Regions from separate parts of the Lederbergia graminis genome, predicted to be linked through region 1. Evidence: riboswitches for the same ligand, from Rfam matches in the RefSeq annotation. Region 1 holds a riboswitch; each other region holds the start of a gene.

The links. Region 1 has a riboswitch for S-adenosylmethionine ahead of ACFPM4_RS20425 (O-acetylhomoserine aminocarboxypropyltransferase/cysteine synthase family protein). Riboswitches for the same ligand answer to the same signal wherever they lie in the genome.
Region 2: it holds a riboswitch for S-adenosylmethionine, as region 1 does, so the genes downstream of both, solA (N-methyl-L-tryptophan oxidase) here and ACFPM4_RS20425 (O-acetylhomoserine aminocarboxypropyltransferase/cysteine synthase family protein) in region 1, are expected to answer to the same signal.
Region 3: it holds a riboswitch for S-adenosylmethionine, as region 1 does, so the genes downstream of both, ACFPM4_RS19745 (aliphatic sulfonate ABC transporter substrate-binding protein) here and ACFPM4_RS20425 (O-acetylhomoserine aminocarboxypropyltransferase/cysteine synthase family protein) in region 1, are expected to answer to the same signal.

What each region holds. Positions count from the first base shown of each region.
Region 1 is NZ_JBHSMC010000046.1:61,203-68,676, reverse strand. Features, by position in the region: gene ACFPM4_RS20425 (O-acetylhomoserine aminocarboxypropyltransferase/cysteine synthase family protein) at 429-1,727, opposite strand; SAM riboswitch class I at 1,838-1,947, opposite strand; gene ACFPM4_RS20420 (redoxin domain-containing protein) at 2,061-2,660, opposite strand; gene cls (cardiolipin synthase) at 2,696-4,150, opposite strand; gene ACFPM4_RS20410 (murein hydrolase activator EnvC family protein) at 4,283-5,644, opposite strand; gene ftsX (permease-like cell division protein FtsX) at 5,802-6,689, opposite strand; gene ftsE (cell division ATP-binding protein FtsE) at 6,679-7,365, opposite strand.
Region 2 is NZ_JBHSMC010000043.1:17,236-24,709, reverse strand. Features, by position in the region: gene ACFPM4_RS19530 (MetQ/NlpA family ABC transporter substrate-binding protein) at 1-653, opposite strand, end outside; gene solA (N-methyl-L-tryptophan oxidase) at 684-1,835, opposite strand; SAM riboswitch class I at 1,960-2,065, opposite strand; gene ACFPM4_RS19520 (thioredoxin family protein) at 2,158-2,466, opposite strand; gene gcvH (glycine cleavage system protein GcvH) at 2,543-2,923, opposite strand; gene ACFPM4_RS19510 (arsenate reductase family protein) at 2,960-3,319, opposite strand; gene ACFPM4_RS19505 (nuclease-related domain-containing protein) at 3,444-4,355, shown strand; gene ACFPM4_RS19500 (acyl-CoA dehydrogenase family protein) at 5,174-6,958, opposite strand; gene ACFPM4_RS19495 (acetyl-CoA C-acetyltransferase) at 7,034-7,474, opposite strand, start outside.
Region 3 is NZ_JBHSMC010000044.1:25,876-33,349, forward strand. Features, by position in the region: gene ACFPM4_RS19735 (ABC transporter ATP-binding protein) at 1-354, opposite strand, end outside; gene ACFPM4_RS19740 (ABC transporter permease) at 369-1,211, opposite strand; gene ACFPM4_RS19745 (aliphatic sulfonate ABC transporter substrate-binding protein) at 1,231-2,190, opposite strand; SAM riboswitch class I at 2,307-2,411, opposite strand; gene ACFPM4_RS19750 (trans-sulfuration enzyme family protein) at 2,501-3,628, opposite strand; gene hisIE (bifunctional phosphoribosyl-AMP cyclohydrolase/phosphoribosyl-ATP diphosphatase HisIE) at 4,832-5,488, opposite strand; gene hisF (imidazole glycerol phosphate synthase subunit HisF) at 5,478-6,239, opposite strand; gene hisB (imidazoleglycerol-phosphate dehydratase HisB) at 6,476-7,063, opposite strand; gene hisD (histidinol dehydrogenase) at 7,088-7,474, opposite strand, start outside.

The DNA.
Region 1 (7,474 bases):
CTGGGACCCTCCTTTTGTCTGCTCAGACATGTCTTTTGAACGATGGACGGACCCTTTTCAACGCTCAACGCTTCCTTTTCAACTCTGGGGAAGGGTTATTCGATGATAGATGTTCTTTTGAATGCTGGGACTCTCCTTTTGTGTGCTCAGACATGTCTTTTGAATGCTGAGCGGCCCCTTTTTGATGCTCGACGCTTCCTTTTCAACGCTGGGGAAGTTTTTTTCGATGATGGGTGTTCTTTTGGACACTGGGACTCTCCTTTTGTTCGCTCAGTCATGTCTTTTGAACGCTGGACGGACCCTTTTCGAAGCTCGTTGCTTCCTTTTCTACGCTGGGGAAGGTTTTTTCTATGATGGAAAGAATCCCCCTTATTAAAAATCAAAAAAGAACTAGAACATAAAATATGCTCTAGTTCTCTAGCATTCTATTATTTTACAGAAGTTGCTTCTACTGCTTTTGCAATTGCTTGATCAAGGTCTTCAGTAATATCTTCAATTGCTTCTAGACCAACTGCTAGACGAATTAATTCTTCTGTTACACCAACAAGTTTTAATTCCTCTGCATTTAATTGTTGATGCGTAGTAGAAGCAGGGTGGATGATTAATGATTTTGCATCTCCAACGTTTGCAACGTGAGAGAACAATTTCACGTTATCAATTGTTGTTCTACCAGCTTCACGTCCACCTTTAATACCGAAGTTAACAATCGCACCAGCACCTTTAGGGAAGTACTTTTTAGCTAACTCGTATGAAGGGTGATCTTCTAGACCAGGGTATGAAACCCATTCTACTGCATCATTTTTCTGTAAGTGTTCTGCTACTGCTTTTGCATTTTCTACGTGCTTTGCAATACGTAGGTGTAATGTTTCTAAACCTTGTAAGAAAATAAATGCATTGTCCGGACTTAAGCATGGTCCAAAGTCACGTAGCAATTGAACACGTAATTTTGTAGCAAATGCTGCATTTGGAATATCCACTCCAAAGCGAATACCATGGTATGTGTTGTCTGGTTCAGTGAAACCAGGGAATTTTCCGTTCGTCCAATCAAATTTACCTGCATCAACAACTACTCCACCGATAGCAGTTCCATGTCCACCAATCCATTTAGTTGCAGAATGGACTACGATATCTGCGCCCCATTCAATTGGATTTAATAAGTATGGTGTTGCAAACGTACTATCGACAATCAATGGAATACCATTCTCATGCGCAATATCAGCAACAGCTTCGATATCTAATACATGTAAACTTGGGTTACCAATTACTTCACCAAAGATAGCTTTTGTTTTTGGAGTAATTGCTTTGCGGAAGTTTTCCGGATCTTTTGGATCTACAAAATGAACTTTGATGCCATACTTCGGTAAGCTTACTGCAAATAAATTATATGTTCCACCATAAAGGTCTGTTGCAGCAACAATTTCATCACCTGCACCAGCTATGTTCAAAATAGAAAATGCGATAGCTGCCATACCTGAGGATAGAGCAACAGCTGCTGTTCCACCTTCTAGTAAAGCAACACGTTGTTCAAAAACATCTACTGTTGGATTCATGATACGAGTATATATATTACCTGTTTCTTGTAATCCAAATAATGCTTGTGCATGGTCTGTATTTTTAAATACATAGGATGTAGTGCGATATACTGGAACTGCTCTTGCACCTGTTTCATCCGGTTGTTGTGCACCATGAAGTAATAATGTTTCTGGTCTGAAGTTTTGTTCTGACATTGTAACGCCTCCTAAATTTGATTAAGTTGAGTAGAAAACTTGGATTAATTATTACAAAAACAGAAAGCCCTCTTCTTTGATAAGAAGAGGGCTTGATTTAACAGATCCCCATCTTATCTTCCAGACCGCTTCGACCTGTAGGAATTAGCACCTTTTCAGATAAACTCCTGAAGGTTGCCGGGCATCGCAGGGCCTATCCCTCCGCCGCTCTTGATAAGAATAATCCTAATATATTGATTTATGTAACTCTTGAAAACTAGTATATCTACAAACATTTACATTGTCAACTTTATTTTTGCATAATTTCTAAAAAAAGAAATAATATAGCATTTCTTACTTCATTTCCTTCACTAACCGTTCTATCATTTCCTCGTCCATTGGGCCAATTATCCGTTTATGAACAAGACCATTAGACTGTATTAAATAAGTAGTAGGAATAGCAATTCCTTTATACTTGTCCCATACGTCTCCTGATTGATCAAGTGGAATTGGAAATGATAATTTATATTCATCTATAAAATCGCTCACTTTTTTCTCTATATTGCTTCCACGCTCATTACTAGTTAAATTTACAGCAACAATTTCTACTTCATACTTATCTGCCTTTTTCTCGTAAAAGTTTTGCATATGAGGCATTTCGGCTTTACAAGGTGGACACCATGTTGCCCAAAAATTTAAGATTACTTTCTTGCCATTTAAATCTGATAATCTAACTGTTTCACCTTCGAGTGTCTTTAATTCAAAATCTGGAGGAATATCTCCTTCAGACACACCTTCTGCAAATGATCCTATACTTGTTTCATATGCAGCATCAATTAAAAATTCTTCCGCAGCTTGGTTATCCGCTTTCTTTTCTTTTGTATCTTGTATGACATGAAAGATTAATATGCCACAAAGTACTCCTAGCAAAAGAACTCCAAAGGTTTTCTTCATCCTTACAACCACCTCTGCTTCAACATAACCTCATATTATAAGATTGGAGATAATAAACGAGAAATAGACTCTTTGAATCTAATTCCTAGTGAACGATTTTTATATTCTTCCATTGTTAATTCTCGTGACTTTTCCATATCATTTCCAAATATGTTTACAAGCTCTTCTACTAATGCCTGGTCATATAGGAATGCATTTACTTCAAAGTTCAGTCGAAAACTTCTTAAATCAATATTCGCAGTACCTACTGTAGCGATTTTCCCATCTGCAATCATTGTTTTCGCATGAATAAAGCCGTTTTCATAAATATAGACCTTGCCACCTGTTTTTAACAATTCACCTACATGGGAATACGTTGCCCAATAGACGAAAGGATGGTCTGGTTTGTTCGGAATCATTAACCTTACATCAATTCCTGATAATGCCGCAATTTTTAATGCATCTAGTACACTTGCATCTGGAATAAAATAAGGTGTTTGTATATAAATATATTTCTTAGCTGAGGAAATAATTTTTAACATGCCATATTTTATTTGTTGCCATTCTGAATCTGGACCACTAGAAACAATTTGGATGTCTGTTTCACCTAACACTTCAAGCTTTGGAAACAGTCTTTCTGCATAGCTAATTTTATGGGTAGAAGCTTGATTCCAATCGAGGATAAAACGAGTTTGCAGGGCATAGACTGCATTACCACAAATTTTTAAGTGCGTATCGCGCCAATAGCCAAATTTTTTATTTAAGCCTAAATATTCATCCCCAATATTAAAGCCACCTACATAGCCAATTGCTCCATCAATGACAACAATTTTGCGGTGATTACGATAATTTACTTGTAAGTTAAGATGAGGAAGGATGGCAGGAAAAAATGCACTCGCATGGCCACCTACTTCAATCAATGGCTTAAAAAAATTGCGTCCTAACCTTCTTGATCCCATTGCATCAAAAAGGACGCGTACCTCGACACCTTCTTTTGCTTTCTCAATGAGTACCTCTAACAATTTCTTACCAAGTTCATCATTACGGATAATATAATACTCTACATGAACATGATCTTTCGCAGACTTAATATCTTCTATTAATGTTTGAAATTTATCATTTCCATCAGTAAATATTTCGACATGGTTATCTTGGGTAAAAACTGCTCGGTCATGGAATAACAGCATATAAATTAAATCTTTATACTGAGCCGTTTTATTATCTTTGAAAGGAAATTCCCCTTTTTCCAATAATTCAATTTGATATTTTGTAATATCCATAATTCCGATTTTATTCGTATCTTTCCACTCAAAAATCTTTTTTCGACTCAAATTTTGACCGAATATTAAATATAAAATAAATCCTACAACAGGAATAAAGAATAGAACTAATAACCAAGCCCATGTTGCGCTAGCATCACGTCTTTCTAAGAAAAGAACAAACCCAGCTAATATAATATTTAAAATTAATACAATACTGACTAAAATAGCTGTAATTGTCCCAAATGTCATATACAGTCCCTCTCATCCAGTTTCTATTTTTTCTCTGCATCTATTCTATCATACTCTATAACGTATGGTGTACTTGATGAATTTATGTAAAATAAAACAGCCGCATCAAATTAGATGCGACTGTACGTTTAATTAAAAGTTAATATATTTTCTTGGATTTACTGCATTAGACTTCGCGCCGTTCCATTCGCCTTCATGAAGTTCAAAATGCAAATGCTGTCCATATGACTGACCTGTATTGCCCATATATCCAATATGATGACCTTTGCTTACCATTTGACCGACAACCACTTTCGGTGTTTCACGCATATGAGCATATACGGTCATAAATGTTTTTCCATCTAAATAATGGGAGATATATACTACATTACCATAGCTATTTGACCAACCTGCTCGAGTAACAATTCCTCCTGCTGCAGCTACAATAGGAACTGTACCACCTTTAGCAATATCGATTCCATAATGGAATGCACCCCAACGATGATCAAATTCAGAAGAGACATATCCTTGCGCTGGTCTCATAAACAATCCGGATGATACAGGTGGTGTAGTGACGACTTCTTCGTTTGATTCTTCATTACCATTACTTGTTTCAGGAGTCTTACCAGCAGCTTCTTCCTGTGCTTTTCTTTCCGCTTCTTCTTTTGCTTTTCTTTCTGCTTCTTCTTTTGCTTTTCTAGCAGCTTCTTCTGCTTTCCGTTTTTCTTCTGCAATTCTTTCTTTCTCTAGTTGAATCAACTTCTGAATGGCAGCTTCTTGTTGCTTTAATAATTCTGCTTCTTCTTCCATTGACATTTTTTCATGTTCAATATGTTGTTTTTGTGCTTCAAGTTGTTTGAGAAGTTCTTGCTTTTTCTTATTCTGTTTCTCTAAATCTGCTTTAAGTGTCTCTAATTCTTTTAACATATCATTTAAGCTAGCAAGATCTTTTTCTACTTGTTCTTTATTTGCTTCTAGTTTTTCTTTATCCGCTTTTTGCTCTTCAATGATTTTTTTATCTGCTTCTACTAAGACAGTCACAGCAGATAAGCGATCAATAAAATCACCAAAGCTTTCCGCACCTAGTAGGACGTCAAGATAATTAACTGATCCACCATTTTGCTGGATATTTCTTGCTCTTTCTTGAAGAAGTTTATTGCGTCGTTCTAAACGTTCCTCTAGTGCAGTTATTTCACTTTTAAGTCTTTCTATTTCTGCCTTCGTATCTTCAATTTCTTTTTGCTTGTCCGATATTTTTTTATCTGTAGTAGCCATCTCTGCCTCTAGTTGTTGAATTTCTACTTCTACAGCAGTTTGTTGGCCTGTTATTTCGTTTATTTCATGATCTTTATCTTTAATAGATTCTTCTAAGTCTGATCTTTCGTTCTTAATATTTGATTTGTTTTTTTCCAAATCCGTTAATGTTTCTGCGTACACAAATCCATTAGGAGAAAAAACAAATGAAACCCCTAGTATAACCGCTACTGTCAATGAGAATAATGAACTTCTTTTCAACTCACTTTTTCCCCTTTCACCCTTTTGTCTAATCTACTCTATTAATATGTAAAGCTATTAATCTTTGGACTTCGTGAACTATTGAAGGAAAGAGGGATATGCAACCCTCCGTCCTCCAGTATTATAAAAATAAGAGTATTTTTTACAAAGGTAGTTCTTATACTTTCAAGAAACGGCGGACCGACATAAAACTACCCCATCCACCAATTATTACTCCAACTAATACGAGAAGTAGACTGATTTGATATACGAATGGACTAAATTCTAATGGTTGTACTAATTGTTGAGGTATACGAGTAACTAAGAAATCGTAGGCATAATAATATCCTGTTGCAACTGCAGCAATTGGGATAAGAGAGCCAAGGATCCCGAGCCATATTCCTTCTAATAAGAATGGCCAACGTATAAACCAATTTGTAGCTCCGACCAGTTTCATAATTTCAATTTCACGTCGTCTTGCGAAGATAGTTATTTTGATTGTATTTGAAATGAGGAACATTGCGGTAAAAACAAGGCCAGCAATTAAAAATATACCGACATTCCTGCTTGTCTTTAATACATTAAATAATCTTTCTACTTTTGCTTCACCGTATTCTGCAGCATAAACATTATCTAATTTACGAATTTGTTTTGCTATCACAGCTGTATCTGTTGGTGATTTTGCTTTGACTATAAATACATTTCTTAATGGATTTTCTTGGCCTTCAAACAAGGACCAGGAATCTCCCATCGTGTCTATTAAGTGATCTAATTCTTTATCTTTAGAGGAATACTCAATCGAATCTATTAAATCAATTTTCTCTATTTGCTTTCTTAACTCCGCTTCCTCTTCTTCTGTTGCAGTTAATTCTACATGTGTTCTTATTTCCACATCATTTTCCAAATCAGAAGCAAATTTGTTCATGTTCATCATAATGACTAGAAATACTCCTACTAATAGAAGTGTGACTGTTACTGCACTTACAGAAGCAAAAGTCATCCAAGTATTTCTTTTAAGACTTTTGAAACTTACTTTTAGATGGCGCCGGAATGTCCTAGCCTTCATAGCCGTAATCACCCCGCTGCTCATCACGTACTATTCTACCACTTTCGATTGCGACAACACGGTGCTTAATCGTATTAACGATTTCTTTATTATGTGTTGCCATGACAATTGTTGTACCCTTTAAGTTAATTTCCTCTAGCAAATGCATAATCTCCCATGATGTATCAGGATCTAAATTACCTGTTGGTTCATCTGCAATAATTAACTTTGGTTTATTTACGATGGAACGTGCAATGGATACCCGTTGCTGTTCACCACCGGATAATTCGCTAGGTAGCATTCTTACTTTATGCTTTAATCCCACTAAAGCAAGAACATCCATAACTCTTCTTTTTATATCTTTTGGTCTTTGTTCTATAACCTCAAGTGCAAACGCAACATTTTCAAATACTGTTAATGTTGGCAATAACTTAAAGTCTTGAAAGACAACTCCGATATTTCGGCGAAAGAAAGGCACCTCTCTATTTTTCAGCTTAGATAAATTCACACCATTTACCAAAACAGTACCAGATGATGCCTTCTCTTCTCGGTACATCATTTTGATGAAGGTAGATTTACCTGCACCACTAGGCCCTACGACATAAATAAATTCACCTTGTTTAATATGAATGTTCAATCCGTTAGCGGCCGTTATTCCATTTGGGTACTTTTTATATACATCTTGCATTTCAATCATGTAATCACCCGGTCCCTAAGAATTGGCACCATACTAGTAAATGCTACCCATGATTTGACATATGAGTAGCAAAATAGAATGATGCAAACTGTTTTTTCTTCCGTAAAGT
Region 2 (7,474 bases), on a different contig from region 1:
GCTTTATTACTTGAATCTTCTCTGAAAATAGATTCTTTTGTTGGGTTTAATCCAGCATTGATTGCCATATCAGAGTTAATAACAGATGCAGCTGCATCATCAAGTCCTCGAGCAGTTTGACCAGCAGCTACTGGTGTAATTTCAAAGTTCTTTGGATTTTCTACAATATTTTCTACTCCACCAGTTCCGTCGAAATCATCTTTTAATTTAATCAGCTCTGCTTTTTCTAGTAATAATAGTGCTCTTCCTAAGTTGGTTGGGTCATTCGGAATAATGATTTGGTCACCGTCTTTTAAATCATTAATATTATCTACTTTTTTCGAGTAAATACCCATCGGCCAAATATTTGTTGTACCAATTGCGGATAAATCAAGATCACGTTCTTTAATAAAGTTATCAAAATAAACTACTGTCTGGAATGCGTTGATATCTATTTCCCCTTCATCTAATGCGATGTTTGGTTTTACATAGTCATCAATTTTGATTACTTCTAATTCAATTCCTTCTTCTTTAGCAAGATCTTTTACTAAGTTCCATGTCGGTGCTTCTGATGTAGTTGTTCCAACTTTAATAACGCCATCATCTGATTTTCCACAAGCTGCAAGTAATAATGTAAATGCAATTAATAATACTGCTAATAATTTTTTGTTCATTTGTATGTCCCTCTTCTTCTATTAGATTTTTTAATTATTAAAACGATCTGGGTTAAACAAACTGATTTCTAAAGTTGGTTGCTGGCCAGTTGCTAACTGAGCACCAATTTTTCCAATAATAGGAGCAAATTTAAATCCATGTCCTGCCATTGGTCCTAATAATGTAACATTGGGTACACGAGATGATTTTCCAATTACAAAATGTTCATCTGGTGTATTTGTATAGAAACATGTTTTTGCTTTTACAGGAGTAGGAATAAGTCCTGGTAAATATTTTTTCACTTTTTCTGTCAGATTATTTAGATCTGATTCATGGATTTCCCTATCGACATCATTAGGATGATTCGCTTCTTCTCCACCATGATGGAAAGCTACTTTTACCGTCTTACCATCGATTGTTGGAAAACCATAGAAACCTCTTCCTTTACTTACTCTCGAAAAGATAGGGAATTTAACTGCTGTGAATTGCTTAGGATCTTCCGCTTCATACCACACCAAAACTTGCCTTTCTAATGTAACAGGTAAATTGATTTGTGGTAAAAGTTCTTTTGTCCAGCCGCCAGAAGCAACTACTACTTGATTCACACGGTATTGCTTGTCCGCTGTTCTAATCGTAACTCCATCTTCATCTGGCTCAATAGCAGTAATCGGGCTCTCAGTGAATACCGTTCCACCAAGCTCTTCTCCTCTATTAACTGCTGTTTCAATTGCGAGCTCAGGTTTTACATAACCAGCTAATTCTTCATATATCGCAACTTGATAGTCTTGAAAATTTATTTGTGGGTAAACCTTTCTAGCTTCTTCCCCAGTATATTTTTTATGTGGGAGATGATATGTTTTAACACTTTCTTGAACAGTCGTAATGAACTCTCCGTCTGCAGGACCGAACATTGTCCCACCATTTTCAATATAGAGTTCTACTCCTGTTTCTTTTTCAAGTTGTCTCCAAAGTTCTCTTGCTTCTTGAAGTAGTGGTACATACTCTACTCCTTCGCCATAAGCCGTACGGAAAATCCTTGTTTCCCCATGTCCAGCTCCTTTGTCATGACCTGGTCTATAACGGTCAAATCCTACTATATTAACTCCCATACTAGCAAGCTGCCAAAATGCGAAACTACCCATGGATCCTAATCCTACAACAGCTACATCCCAATCTACTACTTTGTCATTTTGTGTACTCAATTGATCCCCTCATTTCATGAATGTACTTTCGCTTATAAGAGTGTGAGCGGAAATTAATTATACTAGAAAAACAAAAATGCCATTCTGCAAGATGAACAGAAAGGCACTAAATATTAAAATCCCTCTCTCATCTTCCAAAGCAAAAAGCTTTGTGTGATTTGGCACCATTTCACTATTGTGACGGTTGCCGGGCTTCATAGGGCACATCCCTCCACCTCTCTTGATAAGATAAACAAGATATTAAGTTTTGTAAGTATGAAGATTATACTATCACATGCTTATTTCCCAGTCAATATGTCGAATTTATTTTTTTACAAAAACTTTAACAATATTGTGAAATAATAGAGTGCAAGTAAGGAACCGATTGAAATGCATAAATCTTTTCTTTCATCTCTCCGTCTACCATTACTATTAAGCAAGGAACACTCTCAATTTTAAAAAGTTCGGCTGCTTCTGGAATATAATTTAAATCTGATTGCAGAAATGGAATTTGGGGTAACATCAATTCCACAACTGATAACATTTTACCTGCAACTTGGCACGTTCCGCATAATGGGGTGTAGAAATATAATATTGCGGTTTGTTTATTTTCAATGATTGTATGAATCTCTTCTATTGAAACAGCGTCCATATATAGACCTTCCTTTTTTTACCCATTATAAGGAAAAAATACACCATTGCAAGTTCATGGTGTATTTCTTCACTTTTTATTGGCTAGTCATTTTTTTATATTCTTCAGCATTCATGAGTTTTTCTTTTTCACTTGGGTTTGTAGGTTCAATTACGACTAACCATGCCTTGTCAAATGGAGAACTATTCACTAGTTCTGGACTATCATCTAAATCATCATTAACTTCTACAACTTTCCCACTTAAAGGAGCATACAGTTCGGAAACTGTTTTTACGGACTCTACACTTCCAAATGGTTCGTCTGCCTTAATTTCATCTCCCACTTCTGGAAGTTCAACAAACACGATATCCCCCAGCTCATCTTGGGCAAAATCAGTGATTCCAATTCTTACTTTATCTCCTTCTTCTTTTACCCATTCATGTTCGTCGGAATAAAGTAATCCTGTCGGTGTATCCATCAAAATCCCTCCATATGTATATGTATCTTTAGAATACTACTTACCCCAAGTCTGTTCAAATTCTACCTCTTTGAATCCTACGGTAACTTTTTCTCCATCCGTGACAATTGGACGCTTAATTAACATTCCATCACTAGCAAGGATGTCTAGCAACTCTTCTTCTGTAGCGTTTTTCACTTTATCTTTTAATCCAAGCTCTCGATATTTTACCCCACTAGTATTGAAGAATTTTTTTAACTCCATACCACTATTTTGGTAAATTTCTTTTATTTCTGCGCTAGTAGGCGTATTTTCTACTATATGAATCTCCTTGTATTCTAGTCCATGATTTTCTAACCATTTCTTAGCTTTTCTGCAAGTTCCACATGGAGGATAACTATAAATGGTAAGAGACAATTTTAACACCTTCCTTTTTATTTTATTGTACATGGATTTTGACTAGGATGAAAATTATTCGACCTCACTTGTCCTCTTGATGGAAATTTCGTACTATTAAGGTAAATCAGAAAGGAAGTGGAAAATGTTTTATAAAAATCGTACAGAGTCAACAGAAATTAAGATGTTTCGTTCGTTAGACGGGCGTATGCAATTATCACCTAAAGAGAAAAGCTATTTTATAAACCAAGTAAAAGGCTATGATGGTGAAGTACTATTCGATCAACAATGGCTCACCCAACTCCCCAATTGCACCATCCTCAATGACTTGCTCCTCGAAATAAACAACAATACATTTCAAATTGATTCCATGATTGTTTCCGATACAACCAATTATTTTTTTGAAGTGAAAAATTTTGAAGGCGATTTTATTATTAACGATAAAAAATGGTTTACTGTCAGTGGAACCGAGATTCAAAATCCTCTCATACAACTAACAAGAAGTGAAACATTATTAAGAAAATTACTTCTTGAATTAGGAATTACAACCCCATTAGTAGGATACGTTATTCTAGTCAATCCTGAATTCCACTTGTATAATGCCCCTCATATCCCTTCCCTCATTTTTCCAAACCAGCAATCACGCTTTCTCGCTAATCTAAGCAAACAACTAACATCTCCTAGCAAAAAGGTAGAAAAAATTGCTAATCAATTGAAAGCAATGCATATAACGGACACTCGTTTTACAAAAGTACCTTCATACCAATTTGAGCAGTTGAAAAAAGGAATTCTTTGTGGTGGATGTGGGCGGTTAATTAGAAAATCGCAGTCTGGGAAAATTGTATGCACATGCGGGGCAATAGAAAATTCCACACCCGCCATTTTGCGCAGCATAGATGAATATAGATTACTATTCCCGGAAAGAAAAATTACTACTAATGATATTTTTGAGTGGACTGGGGGAGTCGTGTCGAGGAAGGTTATTTGGCGAATTTTAAAACAGAATTTCGCGATCACAGGGCATGGGAAATCCGCACATTATATTATAAAAGAATGAAAATTAACATCCAACATTTATAGTCTTCTAAGATGGGAATCATATGACCGCTTTGATTCCCATGCACCATTGTTTTCTCCTCAAATGGGAATCATACGACCGCTTTGATTCCCATCACCACTGATTTCTTCGCAAATGGGAATCATACGACCGCTTTGATTCCCTTAAACCACTACTTTCTTCGCAAATGGGAATCATACGACCGCTTTGATTCCCATCACCATTGTTTTCTTCGCAAATGGAATCATACGATCGCTTTGATTCCCATGCACCATTGTTTTCTACTCAAATGGGAATCATACGACCGCTTCGATTCCCATGCACCATTGTTTTCTACTCAAATGGGAATCATACAACCACTTTGATTCCCTTACACCATTACTTTCTTCGCAAATGGGAATCATACAACCACTTTGATTCCCATGCACCATTGTTTTCTACTCAAATAGGAATCATACGATCGCTTTGATTCCCATGCACCATTACTTTCTTCGCAAATGGGAATCATACGACCGCTTTGATTCCCATGCACCATTGTTTTCTACTCAAATGGGAATCATACAACCACTTTGATTCCCTTACACCATTACTTTCTTCGCAAATGGGAATCATACGACCGCTTTGATTCCCATCACCACTGATTTCTTCGCAAATGGGAATCATACGACCGCTTTGATTCCCTTAAACCACTACTTTCTTCGCTAACGGGAATCATACGACCACTTTCATTCCCATACACTGTTGTTTTTTTTCTTAATTTGATCTTCTGAAATAAAAACCAACCGCTCCCCATCCACTGGAGAGCGGTTCCCTTTATATTAAACTACGAACTTACCAGCATCTATCAATCGATCGGCTGCTTCTCTCTTTTTGGCAATTACATTGATTGGTGTGTGGCGAGTGAGTTTCCGTAGGGCGGAGTTCATCATACGGAAGGTGTCTCCTTCTTCGATTGCGGCTAGGCATTCACGTGCGTATTGATCTACTTTTACAATGGAGTCTTGGCAGAAGATCTGCGTATAGAGCATTTTTTGTGTGCTCTTATTGACGCCGTCACGATTGATTGCTTTTTCAGTACGGAGGACGACGGATTCCATTGCATATACGAATGAGACGATATCCGCTAATTTGGCTAAGATTTCTTGCTCTTTTTCAAGCGCTGTTCCGTATTTTTGTGCACCGAGGCCAGCAATCATGAGCGCCACTTTTTTCGCACCTTTAACTAATTGTTTTTCCTGTGCCAATGGTTCGTCACCAGGTTCTTCCGGCATTAGCATCATTAGTTCTTCTTGCAGTGATTGTGCTTTTTCTAATAGAGGTAATTCGCCTTTAAATGCTTTTCGTAAAAATGTACCTGGGACTAGCAAGCGATTAATCTCATTTGTACCTTCAAATATGCGGTTGATTCTGGAATCACGATACGCTCTTTCAATCTCGTATTCTTGCATATATCCATATCCACCATGTATTTGTACACCTTCATCCACCACATGGTCGAGTACCTCGGAGGCGAATACTTTATTTAAGGAGCACTCAATCGCATATTCTGCTATTGAACTAGCAACTTCGGTTCCATTTTTCACTTGTTCATCTGTTAGTAAGCTCATCCGCTCTTCAAAAAGACCGACAGTACGGTAAACGGAGCTTTCTGCAGCATATACTTCCGCACCTAATGTTCCAAACTTTTCTTTTGTCAAATTGAATTGTGCGATTGGTGTTTTAAACTGTTTTCTTTGACTTGCATATTGCAACGTAATTTCTAATGCACGCTTAGACCCGCCTATAGCTCCAACTCCTAATTTATAACGGCCAATATTCAATATATTAAACGCGATTCGATGTCCTTTTCCAGCTTCTCCTAATAAATTCTCCACTGGCACTTCCGCATCTTCTAAAATTAACGTTCTAGTAGAAGAGCTTTTAATTCCCATCTTTTTCTCTTCAGCACCTGTGGATACACCCGGAAAATCTCTTTCCACTATAAAAGCAGAGAACTGTTCACCATCAATTTTTGCATAAACAATGAAAATATCTGCAAATGCTGAATTTGTAATCCATTGTTTTTCCCCATTTAAAATATAATGTGTGCCTTCAGCGTTTAGTTTTGCATTTGCCTTCGCTCCTAATGCATCCGATCCTGAGCCAGGTTCTGTTAGAGCATAAGCAGATAGCTTTTCACCAGTGGCTAGAGCAGGTAAGTACTTCTTTTTCTGTGCTTCATTTCCAAAGAGGACAATAGGTAAGGAACCAATCCCGACATGTGCACCATGAGAAAGTGAAAATCCACCTGCCCGCGCCATTTTTTCTGTAATTAATGAGGAACTGACCTTATCGAGCCCTAATCCATCATATTCTTCAGGTACGTCCGCTCCGAGTAATCCCAATTCACCTGCTTTTTTCAGAAGTTTAACCGTGCGATGAAACTCATGATTTTCTAAATGTTCCACCTCAGGAATGACTTCATTTTCTACAAAGTCGTCAGTCGTTTTCGCAATCATTATATGTTCGTCTGTATAATCTTCAGGAGTAAATATTTGATCTGGGGTAATATCATCAATTAAAAACGAGCCGCCTTTAATAAACTTCTTCGTTTCATTTGCCATTTTCATTCCTCCATCCAAAATACATTACACCAGCACAACTTAGCCCTAACATGCGCTGAAAAATCCAACATAAAGTCACATTAACTCAAACACGCCGGCAGCACCCATTCCTCCACCGATACACATAGTTACAACGCCAAATTGTACGTTACGTCGTTTCATCTCATGTGCAAGAGTAAGAGTTAATTTTGTACCTGTACAACCAAGTGGATGTCCGAGCGCAATGGCACCTCCATTTACATTTACAATATCTTCATTAAGTCCTAATTGCCTAATAACCTGTATCGATTGAGATGCAAATGCTTCATTTAACTCGAATAAGCCTATATCATCAAGTTCCAACCCAGCCATTTTTACAGCCTTAGGGATTGCTTCTATTGGACCAATTCCCATGATTTCTGGCGGTACTCCAGCAACGGCGAATGATCGGAATCTTACAAGTGGTTGCAATCCTAATGATTTTGCTTTTTCATGCTCCATTACTAACACAGCAGCAGCACCATCACTCGTCTGTGA
Region 3 (7,474 bases), on a different contig from region 1:
TAAGTCTTTAGGGAAGTTACGTTCAAATCCGCTCAAACCGACAAGTTCAATTAATTCATTTGCTAACAATTTTTGTTTTTCTGTTTCTGCTCCAAACGTAATATTATTTATTACTGACAGCCATGGCATAAGCCTTGGTTCTTGGAACATCATCCCTACACTTTTATCTCCTAGTGAATACTGACCCTCAAACTGTTGATCGAGTCCTGACAGCACTCGAAGTAATGTACTTTTTCCACAACCACTAGTCCCAAGTACTCCAATTATTTCTCCTTTTTGGATTGAAAAAGTAAGATTCTTAAATCCTACCTTCCCCTCATTAAAAGTTCGAGTTATATTTTGAACTGCGAGCACCGTTGCATCCCCCTTTAACGTTGATTTGATAAACTATCTTGCCAGCTCAATGATTTTGTTTCTAATAATTTCAATAATGAATCCGTGATTTTCCCAATTAGCGCAAACAATAATATACTCGCTATGACAATTTCCGGAGAATACGTATTTTGGCCTAAGATGAGTAAATAACCTAACCCTTTACTAGCCCCCATTATTTCTGCGGCAACAACAAACATCCAACCAAGTCCTAGCCCACTGCGTAATCCTACGAGAAAAGATGGCAAAGCAGCTGGCAAGATGATTTTCCGTAATGTTTTCACGGAACTAAACTTATAAATTTTTCCAACTTCGATTAACTTCCGATCAACGCCTTGAATACCAGAAACGATGTTTAAGTAGACTGGAAAAAATACACCTACTGCAATTAATGTCACTTTGGATGGCTCCCCTATCCCCATCCACAAAATGAATAAAGGTACCCATGCTAGAGATGGGATTGCACGAAATGCTTGAATAAGTGGATCCATCAATTTTTCAAACAGAGAAAAATAACCAACGATTGCTCCAAGAACAACAGCTACTATCGTTCCAATGAAAAATCCAAGAACCACCCGATATAATGTAATGCCAATATGATCAATCAATATTCCTTCTTTGCCCATTTCTACAATTTCTTCAAATATTTTTGATGGAGTTGGTAGTAAATGCGCTTCTATAAGTCCTACTCTTCCAGCAATCTCCCAAATAATTAATAGAATAATAGGGATAAGGCTTCCAAGAATCCATCTCTCATTTGCTTTATAGGAAAATTTCGAGCGTTTTTCTCGTTTTGATTTTTTTACGGGAACTGAAATTGTTTCTGTACGGCCACTCATGTTGTCCACCATCCTTTATTTATTCAAAATAGTCCGGGTTAATTAAATCATTAACAACCTTATCTACATCCGTATCCGAATCAATTACACCTTCTGTTTTCAATACATCACCAGCTGCTTTAATTGTTTCAATTTGCACATCACCTGGTTTTGATGCTGAAAAATCGTTACGTTCTAATTGAAGCTTTGCTACTTCAATATCTATTTGTGCTTCCTTCGCTAAAATCTCTGCTGTTTCCTCTGGATTATCAATTGCCCATTGCCTTGCTTTCTCATAAACTTCGATAACTTTACTTACATACTCTGGGTAATCTTCTGCAAATTTTGATCTTACATTCAAAGTTCCATACGTGTTAAAGTCTGCATTACGGAAGAATAGATGAGCCCCAGAATCTTTTTCCACTCTTGCCATATGAGGATCTAATCCTGCCCATGCATCTACTTCACCAGATAGTAGTGCAGCTGCTCCGTCTCCATGTTGAAGATTAACAATTTCTACATCTTTGGCAGAAAGGCCATGTGCATCTAAAGCACGAAGCAAGAAAATATACGGGTCTGTACCAATTGTTGCAGCAACCTTTTTCCCTTTTAAATCATTGACAGACTTAATGGAAGAATCTTTTGCAACGAGAGCCGTCCATTCTGGTTTGGAATAAATATATACGGATTCAATTGGCGATCCTTTTGCTTTTGCCATTAAAGCAGCAGCACCAGCAGATGAACTGAAATCAACACTTCTGGAATTGAGGAATTCTAACGCTTTGTTACTCCCTTGACTTAGAACAAACTCTACTTCAATGCCTTCTTCCTCAAATACTTCTTCTGCAAAACCTTTCTCCTTTAAAATCAAGCTTGTTGGCGAATAGTAAGCATAATCTAAAATAATTTTCTTTGGCTTGCCACTCGCACTATCTGAACACCCTGCTAGCACGATAATTCCTATCAATAATAAAATGGTTTTCCAAATATTAATTCTCATTGTAAATCCCCCTAAATATAATTAATATGATTAGTTTACTTGGTTTAATATTTAAAAAAAGATATATAAAAAGAAAAGCCCCCTTCCTAAGAAGAGGGCGTTGTTGACGGTTCCTCCTCTTATCTTCCAGATTTTAAATCTGTAGGATGTAGCACCTTGTTTTAAAATAACAGGTTGCCGGGCTTCACAGGGCCTATTCCCTCCGCCACTCTCGATAAGAGATTCGATTTAGTTGTTTTACTTATGAATGGAGTATAGAACAGAGTTTTTTATCTGTCAACTACTTTTTTACACTTTTGGTTAAATATACCTATGCTTTGATTGCAATTAGGAGTTGATTAATGATATCTTGCCTATCTTCAATACCGACTGAAATGCGAACAACTCGTTCATTAATTCCAAGCTTTTCTTGAGCTGCTTTAGGTAAATTTCGATGTGATGTACCTAATGGATAGGAAACAGCAGTCTCTACACCACCTAAAGAAGGAACTACTTTTATCCATCCAAGAGACGAAAAGAATGAGCGAATGTCACAATGAGGTGCAAGTTCTATCGACACAATTGCACCATTACCTTTTTCTGATACATTATTTGGATAATATACTTTTGCTATATTTTCATTTTCCCTTAGTGAATCTGCAATAAATTGCGCATTCCTTGTTTGCTTCTCCATTCTTAACGCAAGAGTTTTAATGCCTCTACATGTTAACCATGCTTCAAATGGACTTAAATTCGCCCCTAAGCTAACCACCTTTTGTTTTGCAACTTGAATGATATCTTCACGGCCAACTACAATACCTGCAGAAATATCACTATGGCCACCAAGGTACTTCGTTGCACTATGGACAACAAGATCAACCCCATCAACACATGGCTGTAGTAAAAACGGTGTTGCAAAAGTGTTATCCACAATTGTTATTAGCTTATGTTCTTTCGCTATTTTAACAAGTAACGGTATATTTTCAGCTCTAAGTAATGGGTTCGTAATGCTCTCTGTATATAGTAATTTTGTATTTGGACGAATTGCTGCACGTATCTCCTCTTCATTCGCAAAGGAGACAAATGTAACATCGATACCAAAACTTCTAATTTCTTGATCTAATAGATGATAAGTTCCACCATAAAGGTCATCACATGCAACAATATGGTCCCCATTTTTTGCTACTGAAAGTAATGCTGATAAAATAGCTGACATCCCTGATGAAGCTGCTACACCAGCTTCTGCTCCTTCCAAAGCAGCAACGGCACTCCCTAATTCATCTGTATTTGGATTTCCGTAACGGGAATATAAGTAAGGTGTTTCTCCGTGAAAATAGCTTTCAAGCTCATCTAAATTATCAAAGGAAAAAGATGATGTTTGATATATTGGTGTTACTTTACTATTAAAATTTTTTGATACTTTCTTAGATTGATGTACAGTTTTCGTATGAAAAGACATGTCACTCATCTTTATGTCACTCTCCTAATTGCCGAATTCTAGTTTTTTCGAAAAGAATTATATTTGCGATTATACGCCTATTTCTGTTTTATGTCCAAGTATTTTTATGTGAATTGTGAATTTTATGTCGAAATATATAACATTCTGAAGGAATAGGTGGTACTTAGCTAGTACCAATGTTACATCGGCTTCCAATTTTTTGTGAAGTGGGTATGGGGGATTTCCTCCGTGCCCTCTTCCATTGCTTTTACTTGTTAGAGGGCACAATGGAGATTCTTGCGTGACCTAGTCTTCTTATATTTCTGTTAAGAGGGCATCATCATGACCGACTACACTACTTTTCCCTCTTAAGTGGGCACGATACAACGTTCAACGTTACCTCCTTAAGCATTTTCTTCATTAAGAGGGAATGCTGTGGCATTCAATGTGACCACTTCTGTAGTTTTTCCTAGCTAGAGGGCACGATGGAGCCTTCATCGAGACCACCTCCTACACTTTTCCTCCTAAGCGGGCACGAGGCGGTCTCCAATGTGACCACCTATCCCTTTTTTCCTCCTAAGTGGGAACGATGCAACCTCCAGCGTGACCACCTCTGACACTTTTTTCGCCAAGTGGGCATGATAAAGCTTCCAACGTGACCACCTCCTACACTTTTCCTCCGAAGTGGGCACGATGGAGCCTTCATCGTAACCGCCTCTGCCTTTTTTCATCTCAAGTGGGCATGATGGAGCCTTCATCGTTACCAACTCTACCACTTTTCCTCCTAAGCGGGCACGATAGAGCCTTCATCGTGACCGCCTCTAACGCTTTTCTCGCCAAGTGGGCATGATAGAGCCTTCATCGTGACCGCCTCCGACACTTTTCCTCCTAAGCGGGCACGATACAGCCTTCATCGTGACCACCTCCGACACTTTTTCCTCTTAAGCGGGCACGATGCAGCTTCCAACGTGACCACCTCTGCCACTTTTTTCGCCAAGTGGGCATGATAAAGCTTCCAGCGTGACCGCCTCTACAACTTTTCCCACCCAGTGGATACGCAGCCGCTCCCAGCGTGACAACCTCCACAGCGGGTACACAACATCCTTCTCGCATTCCCGACTTAACAGTTTTCTCATTTATAACAGTCACACTAACTGCAAAGATATTCCCTCTTAAATTAAAAAAGCAAGTAAGCGATTTGTATATTCGCCCACTTGCTTGACCTTACCAATTCTCTATTTCTTGACGTTCTTTCTTTGCATTACCTTTTTTGCTTGATCTTTTTCTCAACTCGGCTTCAACATCTGCTAAGTCTACCCCTTGGTCTGCTAACAGAACGAGGCAGTGGTATAGTAAATCACTCGTTTCATATACAAGTTCATCTGTATCCTTGTTTTTAGCGGCAATGATTACTTCACCGGCTTCTTCTATTAATTTCTTAGCAATTTTGTCGGTACCTTTTTCAAATAAGTAAGTGGTGTATGAACCTTCTACAGGTGTTTGTTTGCGATCGACAATTTCACTCATTAGGTCATGATATATGATTGTGTCTTCCACTTGGGCTGCATCTTCTGTTTCCAAAATAGTATTGTAGAAGCAAGATGTTTCCCCAGTATGACAGGCTGGCCCTAGCGGCTCGACACGAACTAATAAAGAATCACCATCACAATCTAGTGCAATGGACTTTACGATTTGTTTGTTACCAGAGGTTGCACCTTTGTTCCAGTACTCTTTCCGAGAGCGTGAATAGAACCATGTTTCTTTTGTTTCTAATGTACGTTCATATGCTGTCTCATCCATATAAGCGAGCATTAGTACCTCGCCATTTTTATCATCTACAACAACGGCTGGAATGAGACCTTTTGAAAAATCAGGCTTCACTTACATTCACTCCTCTATTTCGGCAAAGCTCTTTTACCTCTTGGATGCTTACTGAATTTTCGTGAAAAATAGATGCAGCGAGAGCAGCGTCTACATTTGTTTTCTCAAAAACTTCCACAATATGTTCTGCATTACCACAACCGCCAGATGCGATAACTGGAATGTTCACAGCCTCTACAATTGCTTTCGTTAATTCCAAATCGTAGCCATCCTTAACACCATCACGGTCAACACTAGTTGGTAGTAAAGAGCCCGCTCCCAATTGTTCTAACTGCTTCGACCATTCTATGGCATCAATTCCAGCATCTTTCAGCCCACCATGAGTCATGACACGCCATGTCCCATCTGGGAATAATTTAGCATCAACGGCTGCTACGATTCGTTCAGAACCAAACTTTTCAGCTGCCTCTTTAATTAGTTCTGGACGAGCTACAGCTGCAGAATTAATCCCCACTTTGTCAGCTCCTGCATCTAGAATTCTAGCAATATCGTCCACAGTTCGAATGCCACCACCGACTGTAAAAGGAACATTCACTTGTGCTGCTACTTGTTTCACAACGTCTACCATTGTGTCGCGACCTTCTGTTGTAGCGGAAATGTCTAGAAATACAAGTTCATCTGCGCCATTATCACTATAGGCTTTTGCCATAGCAACAGGATCTCCCATTTCGCGCATCCCCTCAAAATTAATTCCTTTCACTACTTTTCCGTCTTTTACATCCAAACACGGTATAATTTTCTTTGCCGTCATTGTGTTTTCACCTCTTTGAATTTTTTTGTTCTAATGTAGCTTGATTTCCGCTACAGGGGCTCGCTTTCCGCGGGCGGTTCGGGAGCCTACTCGGCGCTTAAACGCCTGTGGGGTCTCCCGGCTACCGTTCATCCCGAAGGAGTCTCGCCCCTTCCACTACAATCAACACTGTGTGAAATCTTTAATTAATCTCAGCAAAGCCAATTTATTAGAAAATGATGCAATATTATCTATAACTACTCCAACATTCCTTTAGTAGAGTTAACGCCTTTAATATTAGGGTCGATTCGAACTGCTTCTGCAAGTGCGCGACCTAATGCTTTGAATAATGCTTCGATTTTATGATGCGTATTTTCTCCATATAACACTCGTGCATGAAGGGTTATTCCAGCATTAAAGGCAAATGCACGAAAAAATTCTTTCACTAACTCCGTATCAAAGTTACCTAGTGACTGAGTTTGAAACTCTCCTTCAAAATGTAAAAATGGGCGTCCACTAATATCAATTGCTGCAAATGCTAATGCTTCATCCATTGGAACATAAGATGATCCGTATCGAACGATCCCTACTTTATCTCCAAGCGCTTCTCTAATTGCTTTTCCGAGAACAATGCCGGCATCTTCCACAGTATGATGGCTATCAATATGTAAATCACCGTCTACTTTTAATGAAAGCCCAATGCGACCATGTCGTGCAAATGCTTCAAGCATATGGTCAAAAAAACCTACTCCCGTCTGAATCTCCACTATTGACGGATCATCTAGACGACATTCTAGTTCAATTTTTGTTTCTCTTGTTTCTCGTTTATTTGATGCAACTCGCATTACTAATCCTCCCATTCACCAACACTACTTATTCACTCTTACCTTTACCGCTCTAGCATGCCCTGATAATTGTTCCTCTTCCGCAATTGCCTCGATATATGGCGCAGCATTTCGCAATGCCTTTTCCGAATAAGACACATATGTTGTTTTCTTAATAAAATCATCCACAGATAAACCTGATGAAAAACGTGCTGTGCCAACTGTAGGTAATACGTGGTTTGGACCAGCAAAATAATCACCAACGGGTTCAGGTGTGTAGTTCCCAATGAATACCGAACCTGCATTTTTCACCTTACTTAATTGTGCTAACGCATTTTCTACTTGGATTTCCAAGTGCTCAGGCGCAAGTGCATTGGATAGTGCAAATGCCTCTTCGATACTATCTACAACAACCGCTGCTCCTTCGTTTTT